One region of the Rhizobium sp. P1_E6 genome, then DNA from elsewhere that is predicted to be linked to it. Evidence: predicted binding sites of a transcription regulator. Region 1 holds the regulator's gene; each other region holds the start of a gene.
What was found. The regulator PhoB, encoded in region 1, activates phosphate uptake and scavenging genes when phosphate is short. The targets are predictions, from matches to a motif close to TGTCATNNANCTGTCAT.
Positions count from the first base shown of each region.

Region 2: AC1D35_RS00480 (DapH/DapD/GlmU-related protein) is a predicted target of PhoB. The motif match lies at 1,726-1,742, and genes of this name have one in related genera.
Region 3: pstS (phosphate ABC transporter substrate-binding protein PstS) is a predicted target of PhoB. The motif match lies at 2,400-2,416, and genes of this name have one in related genera.
Region 4: AC1D35_RS11905 (DUF2794 domain-containing protein) is a predicted target of PhoB. The motif match lies at 2,518-2,534, and genes of this name have one in related genera.

Region 1 covers NZ_JBFUBG010000006.1:11,626-15,871, forward strand. The annotation lists gene pstB (phosphate ABC transporter ATP-binding protein PstB) at 1-668, shown strand, start outside; gene phoU (phosphate signaling complex protein PhoU) at 713-1,426, shown strand; gene phoB (phosphate regulon transcriptional regulator PhoB) at 1,558-2,241, shown strand; gene AC1D35_RS05480 (LysR family transcriptional regulator) at 2,520-3,443, opposite strand; gene AC1D35_RS05485 (alpha/beta fold hydrolase) at 3,823-4,246, shown strand, end outside.
Region 2 covers NZ_JBFUBG010000001.1:101,644-105,889, forward strand. The annotation lists partial or broken gene AC1D35_RS00465 (Asd/ArgC dimerization domain-containing protein) at 35-237, shown strand; gene AC1D35_RS00470 (DUF2000 family protein) at 291-698, opposite strand; gene AC1D35_RS00475 (AraC family transcriptional regulator) at 748-1,674, shown strand; gene AC1D35_RS00480 (DapH/DapD/GlmU-related protein) at 1,781-2,413, shown strand; gene AC1D35_RS00485 (GFA family protein) at 2,472-2,897, shown strand; gene AC1D35_RS00490 (AbrB family transcriptional regulator) at 2,940-4,034, opposite strand; gene AC1D35_RS00495 (LysR family transcriptional regulator) at 4,186-4,246, opposite strand, start outside.
Region 3 covers NZ_JBFUBG010000003.1:170,280-174,525, reverse strand. The annotation lists gene AC1D35_RS03555 (LysE family transporter) at 1-450, shown strand, start outside; gene AC1D35_RS03550 (cupin domain-containing protein) at 453-797, shown strand; gene AC1D35_RS03545 (MarR family winged helix-turn-helix transcriptional regulator) at 807-1,283, opposite strand; gene AC1D35_RS03540 (SDR family NAD(P)-dependent oxidoreductase) at 1,435-2,238, shown strand; gene pstS (phosphate ABC transporter substrate-binding protein PstS) at 2,532-3,554, shown strand; gene pstC (phosphate ABC transporter permease subunit PstC) at 3,643-4,246, shown strand, end outside.
Region 4 covers NZ_JBFUBG010000018.1:6,504-10,749, reverse strand. The annotation lists gene acnA (aconitate hydratase AcnA) at 1-1,306, shown strand, start outside; gene AC1D35_RS11910 (DUF1223 domain-containing protein) at 1,543-2,283, shown strand; gene AC1D35_RS11905 (DUF2794 domain-containing protein) at 2,557-2,958, shown strand; gene AC1D35_RS11900 (GNAT family N-acetyltransferase) at 2,965-3,522, opposite strand; gene AC1D35_RS11895 (Bax inhibitor-1/YccA family protein) at 3,634-4,246, opposite strand, start outside.

The DNA of each region.
Region 1 (4,246 bases):
CCGTGACCGCCCTGATCGGCCCCTCGGGCTGCGGCAAGTCCACCTTCCTGCGGTCGCTGAACCGCATGAACGACACGATCGACGGCTGCCGCGTCACCGGCAAGATCACGCTCGATAGCGACGACATCTACGATCCCGACATCGACGTCGTCGAACTTCGCGCCCGCGTCGGCATGGTCTTCCAGAAGCCGAACCCGTTCCCGAAGACGATCTATGAAAACGTTTCTTACGGTCCGCGCATCCATGGCCTTGCCAAGTCCAAGGCCGACCTCGACCAGATTGTCGAGACGAGCCTGCAGCGCGCCGGCCTCTGGAATGAGGTCAAGGATCGCGTGCATGAATCCGGCACCGGCCTTTCCGGCGGTCAGCAGCAGCGTCTGTYCATCGCACGCGCCGTTGCCGTCAGCCCGGAAGTCATCCTGATGGACGAGCCCTGCTCGGCGCTCGACCCGATCGCAACTGCCAAGGTCGAAGAGCTGATCCACGAGCTGCGTGAAAACTACACGATCGTCATCGTGACGCATTCCATGCAGCAGGCCGCTCGCGTATCGCAGCGCACGGCTATGTTCCACCTCGGCAACCTGGTCGAGGAGAACGATACCGACAAGATGTTCACCAACCCGGACGATCCGCGTACCCAGGACTACATCATGGGTCGCTTCGGCTGATTTTGGCGATGTGAAGCCTTCCCGATTTTCGAGGACAAAGCCCCATGGCATCAACACATATTTTCTCTGCTTACGATGACGATCTGAAATTCCTGTCCCGGCGCATTTCCGAGATGGGTGGTCTTGCCGAACAGATGGGCGGCGACGCTGTCCGCGCGCTCGTCAACGGCGATACCGCGCTTGCTCAGAAGGTCATTTCCGACGATGTGATCCTCGATCACGCCGAGCGCGAGATCAACGACAAGGCGATCGTCACGATCGCCCGTCGCCAGCCGATGGCCTCCGACCTTCGCGAGATCATGGGTTCGATCCGCATCGCCGCCGACCTCGAGCGCGTCGGCGATCTCGGCAAGAACACGGCAAAGCGCGTCATCGCGGTGCAGAGCACCGGCGTTCCGCGCAAGCTCGCCCGCGGCCTCGAGCATCTCTCCGAACTGGCGCTCGTCCAGCTCAAGGAAGTGCTCGACGTCTACACCAATCGTTCAGCTGACAAGGCGAATGCGATCCGCGAACGCGACGACGAGATCGACGCGATGTACACTTCGCTGTTCCGCGAACTCCTGACCTACATGATGGAAGATCCGCGCAACATCACGAGCTGCACGCATCTTCTCTTCTGCGCCAAGAACATCGAGCGCATCGGCGACCATGCAACCAACATCGCCGAGACGATCTACTACATGGCAACCGGCGCCCAGCCGGAGGGCGAGCGTCCGAAGGACGACAGCTCCAATACCGTTGGTGCGGTGACGGAGTAATCTGGACCTGCCGATTGCGTGCGCGCCCCGCGCTGGGGCGCGCAAGGGTCGCAGCCAATTCCGAGTTCCTGCATGGTCCCTTGCTTAAATCACCCCCGGTTTAAGGATCATGCATTAGGAGACTGACACGCATGATCCCAAGAGTTGCAGTTGTTGAAGATGAAGAGGCACTCAGCGTGCTTCTCCGCTACAATCTCGAGGCTGAAGGTTTCGAGGTGGATACGATCCTCCGTGGCGACGAGGCCGAAATCCGGCTTCAGGAGCGCACCCCGGACCTGCTCATCCTTGACTGGATGCTGCCGGGCGTTTCCGGCATCGAGCTCTGCCGCCGGCTGCGCATGCGGCCGGAAACCGAGCGTCTGCCGATCATCATGCTGACGGCACGCGGCGAAGAGAGCGAGCGCGTTCGCGGTCTCTCGACCGGCGCGGATGACTATGTCGTCAAGCCCTTCTCCACGCCGGAACTCGTTGCCCGCGTCAAGGCGATGCTGCGACGCGCCCGTCCGGAGGTTCTCTCCACCGTTTTGAAGTGTGGTGATATCGAGCTCGATCGCGAAACCCATCGCGTCCATCGCAAGAGCCGCGAAGTCCGCCTCGGCCCGACCGAATTCCGCCTCTTGGAATTCCTGATGTCGTCGCCGGGCAGGGTCTTCTCCCGCTCGCAGCTTCTCGATGGCGTCTGGGGTCACGATATCTACGTGGATGAACGCACCGTCGACGTCCATGTCGGCCGCCTGCGCAAGGCGCTGAATTTCTCCAACATGCAGGATGTCATCCGCACCGTCCGCGGCGCGGGATATTCCATGGAAGCCTGATCCGAGTGATCGGAGGTCACGAACGGGTCGTCTGGGTAACCGGGCGGCCCGTTTGTTTGTTCGGGTGGGCTTTTTAAGAGTAGACGTTGGCTTGCTGACGCCTTGACCGACATGCCCCTTGCATCGCGAGGGCTCAAGCGATGACGGGGACATCTGCTATGCGCCGATTGCGAACATTCTCTGAGCCTTGAGCATCGACTGATTTGGGGCCGGAAGGGGACTGTCGGCTTGCTGGCGCTAGCCAATCGAAGCCGTCACCAAGATGAGCGTGAGCTCTGCTATGGAACTTCAGCATAGCGGATGATGCTCTGATTTTGTACGTTGGCGACTAGTTCATCAGAACGAGACAAAAATCGGCGGAGCAAAGGTGAGGAATTTGAATCGTTGTATCCTAAGGTGAGATCAATTGTCGGAGGCACACCCTCAAGTGCTCTGGCAACGACATTTGGCGTCAGCATATTTTGCGCATAAAGCGGAATAAGCGTTATTCCACCTGTAGACACGACGAGCGACATTGCTGATGGTAGGCCTTCACCTTCGTACTCTGCCTTGAGTGTGATCCCAARGTTCGACGCGTACTCCTGGATCACGGATTGCAAGACCGGAGAAATTCTAGCCGAACTGACGTAAGTTTCGCGGGCAAGATCCTGTGGCCGGATCTTTTTCTGCGACGTCAAGCGATGGTCAGCCGGCAGCACGGCGATCAGTGGCTCCTTGGCTAAAAACTTGAACGACACACCAACACTCTGCGTCTCGGGGCGAAGGAAAGCGACGTCCAGCTTGCCTCGCATCAGTGCCAGAGCAAGGTCCGGGGAAGACTGACTGGACAATATGATTTCAACCTCCGGCGCTTCCTCACGAATAATGCGCAGTGCATGGGGTAGCCACACGACCTCTTGCCCTGCGAGAAAACCGATAGTGAACGACTGCTTTTGCGGCTGCTCTGCCCGCCGGGCCCCTTCCGCAGCCGCCTCGACTTGCAACAACGCCAGCCGCGCGTGATCAAGAAACACTTTACCGGCGGCGGTGAGCGTCACGCCGCGCGGCTGCCGTTCCAGCAGTTTTACACCGACTTCGGTTTCCAGATCGCGAATTTGCCTGCTGAGTGAGGGCTGGGAAGTGTGTAGCCGCCGCTCGGCTGCGGTCAGTAAGCTTCCCTCTTCCGCAACAGCAATAAAATAGCGCAAATGCCTGAGTTCCATCGCGTCCCCGCTATGCCTTTAAGGCATAGCTCGAACGTACAAGGTATTTGTCCTTGATAAAAGGGGGATTTAATTAACGCCGCAATCTAGGGACATAGTCGAATGCTTCATCGGAAGTATTTCGCAGTCAACTGTGTCCAGTCAGAGAAGGAAAGCTAAATGTCTAAAAGCCTACCTGTCGTGACCCGCAATTATCGGCGCTGACCTACATTATGTGAGACTGACCAATTCTTGTGTCGGATCATGTGCCTGGGCCTCGAAAGATGAGGCATGCGTGGCAATCTTGCGTCGGCTATTGCAATAGCGCGTGGATGGATGGCTTTATTTAGTGATTTATTATCTTCCAATGAATGTTTAACAGCGCAGATGGAGCGACGCGATGCCTACAATCACGACCACGGACGGCGTAAACATCTTCTACAAGGACTGGGGCTCGGGCCAACCGATCGTTTTCAGCCACGGCTGGCCGCTGACAGCGGACGACTGGGACGCCCAGATGACATACTTCCTTCATCAGGGGTATCGGGTGATCGCCCACGACCGGCGCGGCCACGGCCGGTCCGACCAGCCCGGCACCGGCAACGATATGGACCACTGGGTTGCCGACCTCGCGGCCCTGACCGAGCACCTCAACCTGCGCGACGCGATCCATATCGGGCACTCGACAGGTGGCGGTGAGGTGGCTCGCTATGTGGCTCGCCATCAGGAGCGCGTCGCGAAGGCGGTGCTGGTCGCTTCGCTGACACCGAACATGTACCGGAGCGCGGAAAATCCGTCCGGTCAACCGCCGGAGTGGTTCGAAG
Region 2 (4,246 bases), on a different contig from region 1:
ATGAGCTTGCGATCGGCATCACCTGTATCCGGGCGCCGATGCTCCGGGCCTGCGGCTGGTGGGCGACCGCGCGGACAATCATTTCCTGATGCCGTCGGAAGCATCAGGCCAGGACGATGTGCTGGTCGGCCGCGTCAGGAAAGATCTCGGCGATCCCTCCGGGCGCAGCATTGCGCTCTTCGTCGTCGGCGACCAGTTGCTGAAGGGGCGGCGCTGAACGCCGTGCAGATTGCCGACAGCTGCTGCCAGGCTGAAACGAGAACGGCCGGGGGTTACCCGGCCGTCTTGCCTCAATGCTGCATCGTCGCGCCCTTGGTGATCTTGTCGACGATCTTCTTATCGGCGCGGAGCGCAATGCCGACGACCTTGGCGTCGTCCGGGGCGTATTCGGCAAAGACGGCCCGGTTAGCGGCGTCGTGGCCGGTTGAAAACATTTCTTCGATGAAGACCGAGGAGGTCACCTCGCGTTCCAGCGCGCGGCGGTGGATCGTCGATATCGTCGCTTCGTCGGCCGACAGGACGATGATCGGCTGGATGGATAGCGGGTTGTAGAGATTGCCGGCGCGGTCCTTGTAGGGTTCGCCGATAATGTCAGGATATTGCCCGGCGATGCCTGTCGAAAGGAAGGCTGTGACATTCAGCTTCTGCCAGCCGGCAAGATTGTTTCGCAGGACGATCGCAATTTTGGTATCAAACATTCCAGTCTCTTTCATCAGGGTATCGACTTCATAAGGGTAGTTACGGGCATTGAGCCAGGATCTAACGCCGCAGGTCTTCGAAGGTCTTGAACGTTTGTGCGAGCCGCAGGCCGGCAGCGGCATACTGGCCGCGCCCGCCGGCAGCGGCATCCTGACTGCGCCGGCTTTTCCCGGCATCGAGCGCATCGAGGCGCAGTTCTCGGGCAACATGTTCGAGCCGCACCGGCATGATACCTATGCGCTCGGCGTCACCCTGCACGGCGTGCAGACCTTCACCTATCGCGGCGAGCGGCGCTTCAGCATGCCGGGGCAGGTCATCGTGCTGCATCCCGACGAGGAGCACGATGGAGGAGCTGCGACCGAAGCCGGGCTGCATTACCGCATGCTCTATATGGAGCCGGCGCTGCTGATGGAATGCCTTGAGGCGGAAAAGATAGGTCTTCCCTTCGTCGACCAGCCCGTGATCGCCGACGGAGCGCTGGCCCAGGTACTGCTCGCCGCACTCGGCGAACTGGACCGGGAGCTGGACGAACTCTTCGTCGATGATTTCGTCAGCCGCGTGGCAGGTGGCCTGTCGCGGCATTCGCAGGTGCGCCGACGGGTTCTGGGCACTGTCGCCTGGAAACAGGTGCGGGCGGCGCGGGATTATCTGGAGGCGCATGCTCTGCGGCCGGTGCGCTCGGGCGAGCTGGAGAGCATTACCGGGCTCGACCGTTTCACCCTGTCACGGCATTTCCGCACAGCCTTTGCCACCAGCCCGCACCGTTACATGGTGATGCGGCGGCTGCAGCAGGCAAAGGCCCTGATGGGCGAGGGCGAAGGTTTTGCCGACGTGGCCGCCGCGACCGGCTTTGCCGACCAGGCGCATTTCATCCGGCATTTCAAGAAGGCCTATGGCATGACGCCGGGGCGTTGGGCAGGGCTTCAGCGTTTTTATGCGGCGAAGGCCAGCGATGGCAGCCTGCCGCGCTCCTGATCTGATGGCCTTCTATAACTGATTTCGCTGCCCGGTTCTTTGGCAGTCTAGCGTCACATATCCTTCATTGTCCCCGGGTAGGCAGGCCAACACCTGGAGACTGTCAATGCACTCGACCACACAACCAAATCGCCCCAAAATCGCCGAGACCGTTATCCACTCGACGGCGAGTATCAGAGATTCCGATATAGGCAGATGCTGCGAGATCTTGGCGGACACATCTCTGCACACGGTCGAACTCGGGGATTATTCCTATCTGGGCCCTCGCTGTATCGTCGGTGACGCGACGATTGGAAAATTCTGCGCTATTGCAGCAGAGGTCAGGATCGGCGCGCCCAATCATCCGATGGACCGCCCGTCCATGCATCGTTTCAGCTATTGCCCTGAATATTACTCAGCTGATGCCGTGCGCGATCAGTCCTTCTTCGATGAGCGCAAGGGAGATCGCGCCGTCATCGGTCATGACGTCTGGATTGGCCATGGGGTCATCGTGTTGCCGGGTGTAAAGGTCGGAGACGGTGCCGTGCTTGCTGCAGGAGCGGTCGTCACCAAAGACGTCCAGCCATATACGATCGTCGGCGGCGTTCCGGCCAAATTCATTCGCGAGCGGTTCACGCGGGATATCGCAGAGAAGCTTGCTTCCATCGCTTGGTGGGATTGGCCATTCGAGACCATCATGGAGCGGCTCGCGGACTTCCAGTCCAACGACATCGAGGCCTTCTGCGAGCGCTGGTCGTAGAACAATCTCAGCAAAAAATGTGTAGCGCTTCTACTGAGAACAACGAGGGTGGCTGGCAATGAGCGACGAGAGACAACAACATGATGCAGCGTGCCACTGCGGTTCCGTCAGGTTCCGCGTCCGGCTCGCCGACGCATTCAACACGATTCGCCGCTGTTCATGCTCCTACTGCCGGATGCGGGGCGCAATTGTCGTCTCGGCACAGCTTTCGGATATCGAATTTGTCCAGGGCGAAGACAATCTGACGCTTTATCAATTCAATACCGGCATCGCCAGGCACTATTTCTGCAAGACCTGCGGCATCTATACCCATCATCAGCGCCGCTCGAATCCAAACCAGTTCGGCATCAACGTCGCATGCATTGCGGGCGTCAGCCCCTTTGATTTCCCGGAGGTTCAGGTCATGGATGGTGTCTCCCATCCTGCGGATTCCGGGTCCGGGCCGCAGGTGGCCGGGATACTCCGGTTCGAGCCGACGACCTGAGATCATGCCCGCTAAGGGCAAAATTCGGTTTTCGCCGCGAACTTAGACGGACTGCTCCGCAAGCCCCGACCGGCGGGCGATGAAGCGGGCGAGCGCCGGGCCGATCAACAGGATCATCATGAAGCGGCCGGTCTGCATGGCCATGACGAAGGGCACGTCGACATCGCTTGAGGCGGCGATGATGGCGACGGAATCGGCGCCGCCGGGGCTGGTCGCCAGATAGGCGGTCAGCGGGTCGATGCCGGCGAATTTGTGGAGCGCCACCGCCATGCAGCCGCAGAGCGTCATCAGTATGAGGATGGAAGCGGAGACGCGCGGCAAGGCGCGGGCGGCATGCTTGATGATCGAGCGGGTAAAGCGCAGGCCGATGCTCCAGCCGATCAGTGCGTAGCTCAGCGCCAGGATCCACATCGGCAGCTCGATCTTCAACAGTCCGAAGCCCTGCAGAACGGCGCCGCCAATCAGCGGGATGACGATATTGCCGCCCTGGATGCGGAGGCGGAAGACGCCGTAGCAGCAGATAGCAGCGAAGACCATGGTCATGGCGAAGGCCGGCCAGTCGACGGGTGGGAAGAAGATCACCGGCGGCGGCTCCTCGCCATCTGCGGCAATCCAGAGACGGGAGATGACGGAGGCGCCGACGGCGACGAAGACGACGCGCAGGTATTGCATGAAGGCGACGAGGCGAGCATCGGCGCCATAGGCCTCCGACATGATGACCATGGCCGAGGCACCGCCGGGTGAAGAGCCCCAGACGGCGGTCGTGCCGGGCAGCACCTGCCAGCGCGTGAGCAGCCAGCCGAGGCCGGCGGCAATGGCGATGACCGAGACGATGAAGAGAAAGAAGAGCGGCGCATCCTTGGCCATGGTGCCGAGGATGTCGGGTGTAATGTTGCGCGCCATCAAGAGGCCGACCAGCACCTGGCCGAACTGCAGTGGCCAGTAGGGCACGCGCAGCTGACCCCTGCCGACGGTCAGGGCCAGTACGATGGCGGCAACCATCGGGCCGATCAGCAGCGAGGCGGGCAGCGCGAAGAGTTCGAGGAAAAGGACTGATATGGCCGACAAGGCGAGCAGCAATGCCCATTTGGGCAGGCTCGCTTTCTGAAGGAAGCTGCTTGCGTCCAAAACTATAATCCCGAACTTTTCGACCGGAGCGAGCCCGAAGGCGTAGGTGGGAGGAGGCCCCGGCATTATGAAGAGGCCGGCTGCGAGGGCCGGCAGGCGCAGACCCGGTATAGGCGCGGGGCGGCCAGAGGGTCAATTGCGGAATCTGGCCTTTCTCTCCCTAAAGCCTGACGTGTTTGGCAAGGAAATCAAGCAGGGCGCGCACGCGCGCCGGCAGTGGT
Region 3 (4,246 bases), on a different contig from region 1:
GGCATCAGCGCGCTCTTTGCCGCTGTGCCCTTCGCCTATCTGTTCCTGAAGGTCGCAGGCGGGCTTTATCTTTGCTTCCTCGGCGCGAAGCTCGTCTGGAACAGCTGGCGCAAGGTAAGCGGCAGTGAGCCGAATGCCGCGCCGGCAGGGATTGGTCCGAAGCAGGCCTTCTATTCGGGGCTCGCGACCAATCTCGCCAATCCGAAATCGGCCTTTTTCGTCGCCTCCCTCTTTGCAGCGACACTTCCGGTCGAGCACAGCTGGATACAGGGTGCTTCGGCTGTCGCCACGATGGTTCTGGTCTCCTCGCTCTGGTACTCCTTCGTGTTGACGGTGCTGCGCAATCCGGCCGTTGCCGGCGCCTATGCGCGCGGCCGCAAGACACTCGATGCCGCGGCCGGCGTCATCTTCATGGGCTTCGGCCTGAAACTTCTGACCTCGGCGCGGTGACCATGGCAAACGTTATCCCCTTCGATATCGACAGCATCGAACCGGAAGTCGGCGCTCCCGCCGCCGAACGCATTATCTCCGGCGATCCGCAATTCCGCACCTGGAACCTGGAGGAGGCCGAGGGCGGCCTTTATGCCGGCATCTGGGAGGCGACGCCAGGCAAGTGGCGTATCGTCTATGAGGAATGGGAATATTTCAGCATCCTCTCCGGCCATTCCATCGTGACCGAAGACGGCGGCGAGGCCATTCACCTCAAAGCCGGCGACCGCCTCATCCTCAGACCGGGCTTCAACGGAACCTGGGAAGTGATTGAAACGACTCGCAAGGATTATGTGATCCGCCTCTGACGTCGCGGATCAGCCTTTGTTTTCGCCAGCCCGGAAGCGGCTGGCGAAATCCTTCGAGGCAATCAGGTTCAGCGTGTCGCGCAGGGCCTTTGCCTGTTCTTGGCCCAAGAGATGCTCGAAGCGTTGATGCGCTTCCCGCCAGAGTCGGGTCGCTTCCTGCCATTTGTCGATGCCGGCTTCCGTCAGCCTGGTGCGCTTGACGCGGCGGTCCTTCTCGTCGGGCACGAGTTCCACCAGCCCGTCCCGGATCAGCGGCTTGAGCGTGTGGCCGAGCGCTGAAAGATCCATCACCATGTTTTCGGCCAGAACCTTCAGCGATGAGCCGGAATTCATATGGATCTGCGTCATCAGCGTATATTGCGTGCCTCTGAGGCCGCTCGCATCGATGACGTCATCATAGAGCTGGCCGAGCTGGCGAGTCGCTCTCTTCAGCGCGCTGTTGCTGCAGATCTGCCAGCCCTCGAAGAGCTTCGCCCGTTCATTCATCATCATTCTCCTGCGGCGGATGTCTCTAGCATATTGATGACGCGCCAAACGCCGCTACGTTTATTTTTCGTCGCGCCCCTTGCGTAAATTCGGGTTCGCTCCTCATATGGTGGCATATACCTCTAATTTCCAATCACGAAAGGATGGAACCATGTCTGCCTCCACTCTCGGAACTGCTCTCGTCACCGGCGCCTCTTCGGGCATCGGCGCAACCTATGCCGACCGGCTTGCCAAGCGCGGCTACGATCTTCTGCTCGTCGCCCGTGACGCCAGTCGCCTGAATGCGCTCTCGGAAAAGCTCTCGGCAGAGCAGGGCATCAAGGTGGACGTGCTGCCCGCTGACCTCACCAAGCGCGAGGACGTGCGCAAGGTCGAGCAGCGCCTGCGCGACGACAAGGCCATCACGCTCCTCGTCAACAATGCCGGCATCGGCCCGAAGGGCACGCTGCTCGAAGATGACATCGACTATCTCGAAACCATGATCGAACTGAACGTCGTCGCAGCAAACCGGCTTGCCGTTGCCGCCGCCCAGACTTTCGCCGAACGCGGCAAGGGCGCAGTCATCAACATCGCCTCCGTCGTCGCCTTCATCCCCGAGCGTTTCAACGGCACTTACAGCGCCACCAAGGCTTTCGTGTTGAACCTCACCCATGCGCTGAATGCCGAAGCCGGTCCGAAGGGCGTCAAGATCCAGGCTGTGTTGCCGGGCCTGACCCGCACCGAGATCTTCGAGCGTGTCGGCGGTTCCTTCGACAGCTTCCCACCATCCATGGTGATGGACGTGGCCGACATGGTGGATGCCGCTCTCGCGGGTTTCGATCAGGGCGAGGTGATCACCATCCCTTCGCTGCCTGATATCACCGATTTTGACGCCTATACGGCCGCTCGTCATGGGCTTGGCCCGAACCTTTCTCTCGACAGGCCTGCCGCGCGCTACGGGATTTCCAAGGTCTGATTGCGACATTTTCGAACTGGGCTGCGGCAATCGACCGCAGCCCTGCGGCAATAGGGCCGCACCTCCTTCGCTAGGGCTTTGTTGATGCGCGATTTATTAGGAAAGTCAGTGGCTTCAGTGGCTTATGCACAGCTTTGCATTTCATGTCACCCGTCACAAACTGTCATCAAACTGTAATAATAGACGCCTAGCCGCCTTCCCGTGACGAGGAAATTCAGCGCCCCTGACAGTGGACACCCCCTCCATGGCGCCGAGCCTCGTCGTCCTCTAGTTCCATCAGGGAAGAGTCGCAAATGCTCACCAAGAAACTCCTTTCGGCCTGCCTCGGCGCCGGCCTGGTTGCCGCTCTGGCAGTCTCGGCTTCCGCTGCCGACATTACCGGCGCTGGCTCCACCTTCGTCTACCCGGTTCTTTCGAAGTGGTCGGCAGACTACAACAAGGAAACCGGCGACAAGCTGAATTACCAGTCGATCGGTTCGGGCGGTGGTATCGCCCAGATCAAGGCTGCAACGGTTGACTTCGGCGCTTCTGACGCCCCGCTCAAGCCGGAAGATCTGACGGCTGGCGGCTTTGGCCAGTTTCCGCTCGTTGTCGGCGGCATCGTTCCCGTCATCAACGTCAAGGGCATCAAATCAGGCGAACTGAAGCTCTCGGGCAAGGTTCTCGCCGACATCTACCTCGGCAACGTCACCAAGTGGAACGACAAGGCCATCGCCGATCTGAACCCGGGCCTGAAGCTGCCCGACAGCCAGATCGCCGTCGTTCACCGTTCGGACGGTTCGGGCACCTCTTTCAACTGGACGAACTTCTTCTCCAAGGTAAACCCGGACTGGAAGTCGAAGGTCGGTGAAGGCACTGCCGTCAATTGGCCGGTCGGCATCGGCGGCAAAGGCAACGAAGGCGTTGCTGCTTACGTCACCCGCGTCAAGGACTCGATCGGCTACGTCGAATACGCCTACGCCCTGCAGAACAAGCTGCCCTACGTTCTCATCCAGAACGCTTCCGGCCAGTATCCGAAGCCGAATGCTGAAAGCTTCTCGGCTGCCGCTGCAAGCGCAGAATGGGGCAAGGCTCAGGACTTCTACCTGATCATGACCAACGCTCCGGGCGAAAAGGCCTGGCCGATCACGGCGACCACCTGGGCAATCATGTACAAGGAGCCAAAGGACGCTGCTCGCTCCAAGGCTGCTTTTGCCTTCTTCAAGTGGGCTCTCGAAAAGGGCCAGAAGGAAGCTTCCTCGCTCGACTACGTTCCGCTTCCGGACACGCTCGTGAAGCAGATCGAAGGTTACTGGACGGCCTCCTTCAAGGGCTGATCCTGACGAAACTGCAGTCGGGGCGGAAAGCCAAGCTTTCCGCCCCTGATACCTTTGATACCCCCTCAAAGCAGCAGAGCGTACGGATATGAGCGAAGCATTGGCATCGCTGCCCGCCGACACCGCGGGCGTGAAGCGCCGCGACGGCGCCGCAGGCGATCGTATTTTTTACTGGATAGTTTTGGGCTGTGGCCTGTTCGTTCTCGCCGCCCTGCTGGCCGCGGCGATCTCCATGGCCCTGAGCGGGCTTCTCGCGTTCCGGACCTTCGGCTTCGGCTTCCTGACCGGCACGGAATGGGATCCGGTTGCCGAGAAATTCGCAGGCCTTGTGCCGATCTACGGTACGCTGGTCACCTCGGCGCTCGCCATGATCATCGGCGTTCCCGTCAGCCTCGGTATTGCGGTTTTCATCACCGAAGTTGCGCCGCGCTCCATTCGCGGGCCGATCGGCGGCGCAGTCGAGCTTCTCGCCGGCATCCCCTCGATCATTTACGGCATGTGGGGTCTCTTTACGTTTGCTCCCTTCATGTCGGATTACATCCAGCCGGTTCTGATCGACTGGCTCGGCCCGATCCCGGTGATCGGCGCGCTGTTCTCGGGCGCTCCGCTCGGCATCGGCATGCTGACGTCAGGCATCGTGCTGGCGATCATGATCATCCCTTTCATCTCCTCGGTCATGCGCGACGTCTTCT
Region 4 (4,246 bases), on a different contig from region 1:
GACCAAGCCGTGGGTCAAGACCTCGCTCGCTCCCGGATCGCAGGTGGTCGGCGAGTATCTCGCCAAGTCCGGCCTGCAGGCTGACCTCGACAAGCTCGGTTTCAACCTCGTCGGCTTCGGCTGCACGACCTGCATCGGCAATTCCGGCCCGCTGCCGGCGCCGATCTCCAAGACGATCAACGACAAGGGCCTGATCGTTTCCGGCGTGCTCTCGGGCAACCGCAACTTCGAAGGCCGCATCTCGCCGGACGTTCAGGCGAACTACCTCGCCTCGCCGCCGCTCGTCGTCGCCTACGCTCTTGCCGGTACGGTTCAGAAGGATCTGACCAATGAGCCGATCGGCGAAGACCAGGATGGCAATCCGGTGTTCCTGAAGGATATCTGGCCGACTTCGCACGAGGTTCAGGAATTCATCCTGAAATATGTCACCCGCGAGCTTTACGAAACCAAGTATGCCGACGTCTTCAAGGGCGACGAAAACTGGCAGGCCGTTCAGGTTCCCCCAGGCCAGACCTATGCCTGGGACGACGATTCGACCTATGTTCAGAACCCGCCCTATTTCGTCGGCATGGGCAAGAAGGGTACCGGCATTTCCGATATCAAGGGCGCCCGCGTTCTCGGCCTCTTCGGCGACAAGATCACCACCGACCACATTTCCCCGGCCGGTTCGATCAAGGCTGCTTCGCCGGCAGGCGCCTACCTGCTCGGCCATGACGTCGCCGTTGCCGACTTCAACCAGTACGGTACGCGTCGTGGCAACCATGAGGTGATGATGCGTGGCACCTTCGCCAACATCCGCATCCGTAACTTCATGCTGGGCGCGAACGGCAAGGAAGGTGGCTACACCATTCACTATCCGTCCAAGGAAGAGACGTCGATCTACGATGCGGCCATGCAGTATAAGGCCGAAGGCGTCCCGCTGGTCATCTTCGCCGGTGTTGAATACGGCAACGGCTCTTCGCGCGACTGGGCTGCAAAGGGCACGAACCTGCTTGGCGTCAAGGCCGTCATCGCTCAGAGCTTCGAGCGCATCCACCGCTCGAACCTGGTCGGCATGGGCATTATCCCCTTCGTCTTCGAAGAAGGCACGACGTGGCAGAGCCTCGACCTGAAGGGTGACGAAATCGTCACCATCGAAGGCCTCGAGAACATCAAGCCGCGCGAAAAGAAGATCGCCAAGATCACTTATGCCGATGGCACGGTGAAGGACGTTCCGCTGCTGTCGCGCGTCGACACGCTGGACGAGGTCGTCTACCTCAACAATGGCGGCATCCTGCAGACGGTTCTGCGCGATCTCGCAGCCTGATTGTTAAGATACTTGCCTGATAATCACCGCCGGAAAGCGATTTCCGGCGGTTTTTCTTTGCGGAAAACGGAGCTGTTTCACTGCTCACGGTGATGTGTTTCGGCCGCAATCCGCCTGGGCCTCCGTCTCACCCGTTCGTGACTTTCCGTTTGGACCCGGAAGGATTATTCGTACGTTCATATCTCAGAGCCGGCGGTTGAAGACCGCTGTCGGCGCTGAAAAAGAGGTGCTGGTGAATGTCCCCGCGTTTTATGATCCCGCTGATCGCCGGGCTTGCGTTTGCAGGTCCGCTCCTGGCTGAAGACGGCGCGCCGAAAGGCGTCGTTGAGCTATTCACGGCGCAGGGCTGCGCCTCCTGTCCGCCGGCAGACGCTGCGTTCCGCAAGCTCGTCAGCCAGGGCAATGTCATCGCACTCGCCTATCACGTCGATTACTGGAATTATCTCGGCTGGGCCGACACGCTGAGCTCAAAGGAAAATACGGAGCGGCAGTACGGCTATGCCCGCATGATGGGCCGCAGCAACATCTATACGCCGCAGGCGATCGTCAATGGCCGTGACCATCTCGCAGGTGCGGACCTTGCCGGCATCAACGGCAAGGTCAACGGCTATGCGGATGAGGGCAAAGGTCTGACCGTGCCTGTTAATGCTCGCATGCGCGGCGACGAGCTGGAGATCAAACTCGGTGCCGGCCAGGGCAAGGCCAATGTTGTGATCGTTTATTTCGACAAGGAAAAAACGATCGACGTCGAGAAGGGCGAAAACAGCGGCCAGAAGATTTCCTACCTTCACAGCGTGACCGATGTGGAGACTGTCGGCATGTGGGACGGCAAGGCCATGACGCTCACCCTGCCGGCGAGCGTCATGGAAAAACCGGATCTGGAAGGCTCGGCGATTCTCTTGCAATCCGTGACAGCTAACGGCGATCCGGGCGCAATCCTCGGTGCGGCCGTCGTCATGGCGGGAAAAAATATCTAGGAATTTCATCCGCTTGCGGATGAATGTCAGGCGGCCCGGCCAAGCGTATTCGGGGCTGGGGTTAAGGTCGATACGCTCCGCCGGGCCCTTTGGCGCGCTGGCGCCAAACTGGAACCTATAGTTCTCTTGGAAATGAGGCGCTGTTTTGACTGAAATGCGGCGCTGCGGAGAAAGCAGGTTTCGTCCCCAGTGTGATAGTCCGTGCCCTTGCAATTTGCCGCGGCTCGGGCAAACTGTCACTCTCCTGTCACACGTGGAGGTCTTGGGAGTCTGATGACAGATACGCCGGATTTGCGACACGGCGAAAGCCGCTCCGTCGACAATAGCTCTTCAACCGTCGTTGATCTCAAGGAATACAGACAAAACAAGGACCCAATGCCGGTGACATTTCACCGGCGGGAGCTCGACCAGATTCTATGGATCTATGGTCGCATGGTGGGTGAGGGCGAGTGGAAAGACTATGCCATCGACCACACCAGGGAGAAGGCAGTTTTCTCCGTCTTCAAGCGTTCGGGCGAAATGCCGCTTTTTCGCATCGAGAAAAACCCGAAACTCGCGGCCAAGCAGGGCGCCTATTCGGTCGTCAACATCAACGGAATGATCCTGAAGCGCGGCCACGAGCTCGGACTGGTGCTGAAGGTCTTCGACAAGTCGCTGAAGCTCGTCGACAAATAGGCGATATCACCCCTTGAATAGGTTGCCCGGATAGGCAGCGGGGTCGGGATGCGTTTCCGTTCCTTCGCCGAGTATTCGCTGCATCAGCATCGTATCCAGCCAGCGGCCGTGCTTGTAGCCGGCGCCTTTCATCAGCCCGAGCTCTTCGAAACCGAGCGAACGGTGAAGCGCGATCGACGCAGGGCTCGCGCCGCCAATGACCGCGGTCATCTGCCGAAAACCCGATGCCGTGCAGCGGGAAATCAGCTCTCTAAGGAGCAGTTTGCCGATACCCTTTCCGCGCGCCTCCGTGCCTAGATAGATCGAATCCTCGACCAGCCAGCGATAGGCCGGGCGGGTGCGGAAAGCGGAGGCATAGGCGTAGCCAAGCAGGGTTCCGTCCTCGCCCGTTGCAGCGATGTAGGGGTAGCCCTGCTCGCGGATGATGGAGAAGCGAGCCGTCATTTCCGCTTCGGTCGGCGGCGTGATCTCGTAGCTCGAGGTGCTGTTCAGCACCGATTCGCGGTAGATCTCGGTAATGGCGGGAAGATCGGAGGGAATGGCGTCGCGCAGGATAGGGGGCATTTCGGATCGATCGGCACTGTTGGAGGACTGGCCCCGTTGAAGCACTCCAGCGAACTGCTCGCAACAAAAAAGGCGGCCGAGGCCGCCTTTTCGTTTTCATTCCGACCCTGCTTATTTCCGGTTACCCATGAACTGCAGCAGGAACATGAAGAGGTTGATGAAGTCGAGGTAGAGCGTCAGCGCACCCATGATGGCCTTGCGGCCGGCGACATCAGAACCGTCTGCTTCAAAGTACATTTCCTTGATGCGTTGCGTATCGTAGGCGGTGAGGCCTGCGAAAATCAGCACGCCGATCGCGGAGATTGCGAACTGCAGGGCAGACGAAGCCAGGAAGATGTTGACCAGCGAAGCGATGATCAGGCCGAAGAGGCCCATGATCAGGAACGAGCCCATTGCCGACAGGTCACGCTTGGTCGTGTAGCCGAAGAGCGACAGCGCGCCAAAGGAAGCGGCAGTCACGAAAAAGGTCTGCGTGATGCTCGACTGCGTGTAGATCAGGAAGATCGACGACAGCGAGAGACCGACCAGCGCTGCATAGACCCAGAAGGTCGTCTGCGCGGCAGCGACGCTCATGCGGTTAATGCGGAAGCTCAGGAAGAAGACTGCCGCAAGAGGCGCAAGAATGATGACCCAGCGCAGGGGCGACTGGAACAGCAGGTTGCCGAACTGCGTGAGCTGGCCGTCCTGCACAGCGAAGGTGAATGCGAAATAGGCGGCCAAACCA